Regions from separate parts of the Colwellia sp. SU-HH00943 genome, predicted to be linked through region 2. Evidence: predicted binding sites of a transcription regulator. Region 2 holds the regulator's gene; the other holds the start of a gene.
The links. The regulator FliA, encoded in region 2, starts transcription of late flagellar genes. The targets are predictions, from matches to a motif close to CTAAAGNTNNNNNNNNNNNNGCCGATA.

Region 1: the regulator FliA is predicted to act here: its motif matches at 1,586-1,612, upstream of AC27GZ_RS11130 (VC2046/SO_2500 family protein).

Annotation. Positions count from the first base shown of each region.
Region 1 is NZ_BAAJLW010000003.1:605,578-609,004, forward strand. It holds gene AC27GZ_RS11120 (S9 family peptidase) at 1-147, opposite strand, end outside; gene AC27GZ_RS11125 (YchJ family protein) at 362-895, shown strand; gene AC27GZ_RS11130 (VC2046/SO_2500 family protein) at 935-1,528, opposite strand; gene AC27GZ_RS11135 (ATP-binding protein) at 1,669-3,030, opposite strand; gene AC27GZ_RS11140 (response regulator) at 3,057-3,427, opposite strand, start outside.
Region 2 is NZ_BAAJLW010000005.1:170,315-173,741, forward strand. It holds gene flhF (flagellar biosynthesis GTPase FlhF) at 1-398, shown strand, start outside; gene AC27GZ_RS14740 (MinD/ParA family ATP-binding protein) at 484-1,326, shown strand; gene AC27GZ_RS14745 (RNA polymerase sigma factor FliA) at 1,410-2,129, shown strand; gene cheY (chemotaxis response regulator CheY) at 2,198-2,581, shown strand; gene AC27GZ_RS14755 (protein phosphatase CheZ) at 2,671-3,414, shown strand; gene AC27GZ_RS14760 (chemotaxis protein CheA) at 3,427-3,427, shown strand, end outside.

The DNA.
Region 1 (3,427 bases), on a different contig from region 2:
CACGCTTGTTTCTGGCGCAATAACCGCTGCCGGTTGAGTTGAATTTGCTGTTCCAGTAGTTGATGGTTCAGTACTAACACAAGCAGCTAATGTAAAACTTATCACAAGGGCAGTTTTACTTTTTAAGGACAATAATTTCATAAATATAGAGTCTTTCTTAAATAGAATAATTAAATGGATTGAATATAGTTATACTGTTGAAATAAATAATATTCAATACGAGACTTGTACAAGCATAAGTGAAATTAATTATGAAGTGTAAGGGAAAGCTACCAGCGGTAAGTTTTTTCAGATGAATTTCTACAATAAGGGCATTATACTGTGTTCTCTCCTCTTCTTTATCTAGTAATGCTTAACCTTTATGCAAACCCAACAACTATGCTTTTGTGGTAATAACATTGCTTTTCACCAATGCTGTCAGCCATTAATTAATGATAACAAACCAGCGGCTACACCCGAAAAGTTAATGCGCTCACGTTTTAGTGCTTATGCAACAAAAGCGTATCAATACATTATTGATACTTATGCTAAAGAAAGCCAAATGTCATTATCAATTGAAGATATTAAAGCGTCAGCAAAAAACACATTATGGTTTGCCTTGGTTATTCATGGTAAAGATGAAGAGAATAGCACTGAGCAGTTTGTTGAGTTTTCCGCCTATTATATTGTTGATGATTGCTTGTATGAGATGCGAGAAAAATCACGTTTTATTAAAGAAATTAATGCTAATAACAACAAGGTATGGCGATATATAGATGGTGATATTATTAAACAAGAGCTACTTAGCCAAATAACACGTAAACAACTTTGCCCATGTAATAACTACCCTAGTGCTTGGACATGTTCAGCAAAACATAAAAAAGGCAAGAAATACAAACAGTGTTGTGGCAAGTAATATCAATAATGATCAATTGAATAAGTAGTTAGCTAAGTTTTAGGCTGTTAATTCTGACAGTAATCTAGATTTAACTAATGAAGTTTGAACATTTTGAAGCCAAGCATCCACATTAGTTGCTAAGCGCTTATTTAACACTGAATTTGGCTTACGCTTTTTATGCTTAGCCTGACAAGCAAGCGTAGTATTACTCATGATATTTGTTGCTATATGTTCTACATCATTTCTAAAAGCGAGTGGTTTAGGCTGCATAGCATTAGTTAAGTGAATATTTCTAAGGTTATTTTCATGAATATCTTGGCTTTGATTAAAAGAATTAATTTGCTTAAGATCACTTAAAGCCAGTGGCGCAGTTTGAGGTAATTGAAACTGCTTTCTTAGCGTATCTGTTGATGTGGTTTTGTCTACCAATTTAAGATGAGGCAGTGCAAATTGGCTTTGCTCTCGTACATCATCACAAAGCATAGCCAACATTAGTGAAAAGTCGGATCGCCTTTGTTGATGAACACACTCATTTAATTGCTCACCTAACTGCAATTCATGTAATAACATATTAGAGGATGAAGGTGCTGAATTAGCACTTTCAACGTCTAAACTATTATTTATGCTTTGTTTTACTGCATCAAAGGCCAAAATATTACTCTTTTTTACTGATGACTTATTCGTAACGAATTAAGTGTGTAAAAAAGTTATCGGCAAAAATAGTTAAAGCTTTACCCGTTTTTGTGTAGAGTTTTCAATTAAGCCACCAAGACAGTAATTATTTATTTCTACTATTCTACGGGCCAAGTTAACGTAAATGCTGCACCACCTAAACTACTGTCAGCTACATTAGCTTTTCCATGGTGCCATTCCATAATTCTTGAAACAATAGCTAATCCTAAACCAAAGCCTCCCGTTTCACGATTTCTGGAATTATCACCACGAGAAAAAGCATCAAAGATAAGTGTTTTAAACTCTTCTGAAACACCTTTACCGTTGTCTTCAACACAAATTTGGCAAAATTTACCCTGCTCTGTTTTTTGCTCTGAAATGGAGACTCTTACCTTACCCTCACCATATTTAATAGCGTTACTAATAAAGTTACTAAGTGCTCTTTCAATAAAATGGCTATCACAAATAGCCATTAAATTAGGAGCATTATCTTGCAGCTCAATATCAGCGTCTAACTGTTGGTGGCTGGCAATTTGTTTATTCACTAAGTCTGTTATATTTTCATTACTAAAGTTAAGCTCTGGCTTATCACTATCAAAAGATGCGTAAATAAGCATTTCATTAATAAGTTCTTCTAGTTCCCTAACATCATTGGTAATTTGAGCTTCATACTTTGCTCTTTTTTCATCATCTTTAACACTTGATAGCATTTGAAGCGCGAACTTACTACGCGCGAGTGGTGTTCTTAATTCATGAGAGACGGCACTTGTTAGCTCTTTATGTGCTTCAATTAATCGTTTAATACGTGATGCCATCATATTAAATGATTTGATCATCGGCGCTACCATAGTCGACTTAGCCGCTGGTGCACTACTATTAAAATTGCCTTGACCAAATTCACGGGTTGTCTTTCTTAAGGCTTCTAAATCACGAGATACTGGCCATAACCATAAGAAAATAATAGCTGCAATGGTTATGTAAACCAGAACTCTATATGTAGCTTTTAGTTTAGGACGTGTAGGCATCAATGCTGGGCCAAGCGTTAACACCATGTCAGAATTAGGAATTATATAATGTAAAATGACGTTACCGTCAGAGTAATAAATATGGGTATTCTCATGCTTAAGCGTACGGTGGTCTTCATGCGCCATTTCATCAATCGCTTCAATGTGGATAAGGGCTAATGGCAATTCATAACGCTCTCCTGTTTTCAAAACTAATTCAGTCCATTCATGCTCTGGGTGCTTTTGCACATAGTCACCTACTGCAACAAGCATGGTTTTATAACCGGTATAGGACTCTATATCTTGCTCTAAGTACCTACTCCAAATATTATCCACTAACCATGAAAATATGATAAAAGCCGAAATTATCATAAAATAAAGGCTAAAAAATGAACGTCCAGCAAAGCTAATTCGAGTGATCATAATAAATTTTAAAGATAAATTAAGCGGAAAATAAAAAGCGAAGCAATTTTTCATTACTTCGCTTTAAGACTTTAAATGATTTAATTCCAAGCGTCAGGAACAAATAAGTAACCTTGTCCCCAGATGGTTTTTATTCTAAATGGTGTCTCAGTATCGTCAAATAATTTTTTCCTTAATCGAGAAATTCTGACATCAACACTTCGGTCTAAACCATCATACTCTCTTCCTACAACCGCTTTGTAAATATAATCACGATTTTGCACTTCACCAGCTTTGCTTGCTAACAACCACAATAAATCAAACTCTTGACTGGTTAAGTCCACATTTTCATTGTCTAAGGTTACTTTTCTTGATGCTCTATTGATATGTAAAGCACCACAGCTTACTTCACCTACCTCTTGGCTTTGATTAGGTAGCTGACCGCGACGTAATAAAGCAGTTACTCGTGCTA
Region 2 (3,427 bases):
CAGGTATGGGCCAAAGAGATATGCGTTTAGCTGAAAATTTAGCCAACTTAGTGTCTAATGCACGTATTCGAATTCGTAATTACTTAGTGCTTGCTGCTAATACTCAACAACAAGTTATGCAAGAAAATGTTGAGCGCTTTAAAAAAGTGCCGTTATCGGGGTGTATTTATACTAAACTTGATGAAAGTATCAGTATTGGCGAAATAATTACAACTTCAATTCAAAATGGCTTACCAATAGGGTACCTTACAGATGGTCAGCGAGTTCCTGAAGATATTAAAGTTGCAAATGCTGAGAAATTAGTTACGCTTGCGGACAAAATGGCAGCAAAGTCAGTAAAGAGCAATCTTTATACAAGCGCACGGTCAATGCCGGTAGCACCAGCCGTCGCTATGTAATAAAGTCATAGTACTTTAATAATTGTAGTTTTCTTCATGGCTGTAAAGAAGTAATATAATAAGAATTATCAAAGAAGTAGTGTTAATGGCAGATCAAGCGAGCGGCTTAAGAAAAATGAAGGACTTAAAAAAAGTTAAAGTAATCGCAGTTTCGGGTGGTAAAGGTGGCGTTGGTAAAACGAATGTTTCCCTTAATACTGCAATAGCACTGGGTCAACAGGGCAAACGAGTGTTAGTACTTGATGCTGACTTAGGTTTAGCTAATGTTGACGTTATGTTGGGGTTAAGAGTTAAACAAAACCTTTCTCATGTATTATCAGGCGAGTGTGAACTTGATGATATTATTATTACTGGCCCTAGCAACATAAAAATTATTCCTGCCACATCAGGCTCGCAATCTATGGTTGATTTAACACCATCAGAGCACGCGGGCTTAATTCGCGCTTTTAGTGAAATGCAAACCCAGTTTGATGTACTTATTGTAGATACGGCTGCGGGTATTTCAGACATGGTATTAAGTTTTACTCGAGCATCTCAAGATGTGATGTTAGTGGTTTGTGATGAGCCTACATCAATAACTGACTGCTATGCATTAATGAAACTATTGAGCAGAGACCATGGCGTTTTTAAATTTAAAGTGGTCGCTAATATGGTTCGTAGTCCTAAAGAAGGACAGCAGCTTTTTGCTAAATTAACAAAAGTGACCGATAGGTTTTTAGATGTAGCACTCGAGTTAGTCGCTGTCGTGCCTTTTGATGAAAATATTAGAAAATCTGTACGAAAACAACAGGCCATAGTTGAAGCCTTTCCAGATTCACCTGCAGCCAAAGCTTTTAAGGGACTAGCCACTAAAGTGATAAGTTGGCCTATTCCTAAACAAGCCTCCGGTCATTTAGAGTTTTTTATTGAACAATTACTTGATTATTAGTAATTAATTCACCACCCTTAGTAAGGGTAAACAATAATAAATTGATTCAATAAACAGTATAGTTTGAGCGAGAATGATATAACGTGGTAAAAGCGAGCGCTTACAACAATCAAATAGATAAAACGGTGTTGTTAGAACAGCATACCGTATTAGTCAAACGTATTGCCTACCATTTATTAGCACGTCTACCCGCTAGTGTCCTTGTTGATGACCTTATTCAATCTGGCATGATTGGCTTATTCGAAGCTGCAAATAATTTTGATAACGCCAAAGGGGCAAGCTTTGAAACTTTTGCTGGTATTCGTATTCGCGGTGCTATGCTTGATGAAATACGCCGAGGTGATTGGACGCCTCGATCAGTACATAAAAACAGCCGTATGGTCAGTGAAGCCATTAAAGTTCTTGAAGCAGAATTAGGCCGAGATGTTACTGATATAGAAGTTGCTGAAAAACTTGATATTTCATTAAATGAATACCATCATATATTAAGTGAGGTTAGTACAGGAAAAATACTTGGTATCGATGACCTTGGTGTTAGTGAAGATGCTATTAATTTTGATGAATCTTGCCATGGCGATGATCCTTATCAAGACATTGAGCATAGTGCTTTTAAAAAAGGGCTTAGTGAGTGTGTTTCCTCTTTACCCGAGCGAGAAGCTTTAGTACTGTCTTTGTACTATGATGAAGAATTAAATTTACGTGAAATTGGTCAAGTTTTAGACGTGAGTGAGTCAAGAGTGAGCCAAATTCACAGTCAAGCAATGCATAGGTTAAAATCACGTATGCAATCTTGGCAAAGTTGAGTAGAATAAGTAGTAACTTAGTAATTAATTTATAAAATAGAAAATCAGATGTTTCGCTGGAGGGTGCCTTGGATAAAAATATGAAAGTGCTTGTTGTTGATGACTTTTCAACCATGAGACGTATAGTGAAAAATTTGTTACGGGATTTAGGCTTCACCAATATTCAAGAAGCGGATGACGGCAGTACAGCTTTACCGATGCTTCAAGGTGGTGACTTTGATTTTGTTGTAACCGATTGGAATATGCCTGGCATGCAAGGTATTGACTTATTAAAAGCCATTCGTGCTGATGCGAGTTTATCGCACATTCCTGTATTATTGATAACAGCTGAAGCGAAAAAAGAGCAAATTGTTATGGCTGCTCAAGCAGGTGTTAATGGCTATATTGTTAAACCATTTACAGCAGCAACGCTTAAAACAAAATTAGACAAAATTTTTGAGCGCTTAGCTTAGTTTCTGCTTTTATTAGGCAATATTTTAAAGCTATAGGTAAATTGCCCGATAAATCTAGTAATGCTTTGGTTTAATAGTAAGGACTTTGCATGAGTATCGCAATGGTAGGCCGTGTTTCTTTGGAGCAGGCTAAATCTTTGGTTGAGTATTTAGAAACGGATCAGCAAGAAAAAGCTGATGCGTTGATTGCTGAAATTCAAAACCCAATCAATTCTGAGTTGTTTGCTGAAATAGGTAAGTTAACGCGTCAACTTCATGACTCATTAACTAACTTCCAGTTAGATTCCCGTTTAAATGATTTAGCGACGGCAGATATCCCTGATGCTAAAGAACGATTAAATTATGTCATTACTCGTACTGAAGAAGCCGCAAACAAAACGATGGATGCGGTTGAGTCTATTTTCCCTGTTGTTGATAATATTGCTGATCAAGTTCGTGCAGTTAACCCCGCTTGGACTAAACTGATGAATAATGAAATAGACTTAAAAGAATTTAAGAGTCTATGCGGTGATATTGATACACTGTTGGTCACAACGGGTAAAGAAACAGCCCATATACATAGTTTAATGACTGATGTTTTGATGGCACAGGACTTTCAAGACTTAACAGGGCAAGTTATTCGTAAGGTAATCGACTTAGTACGTGAAGTAGAAGACAGCCTTATCAATATGTTAACAGCCTTTGGTATTTCTGCGGAACAAGCAAAAGCAGAATCAACACCTAAGATGGGCGACAACCTTGTTGAAGGGCCAATTGTTAATTCAGAAAGTAGAGATGATGTTGTTGAAGATCAGGACGATGTAGACGATCTTTTATCAAGTCTAGGTTTTTAATAGGAGTTACGGA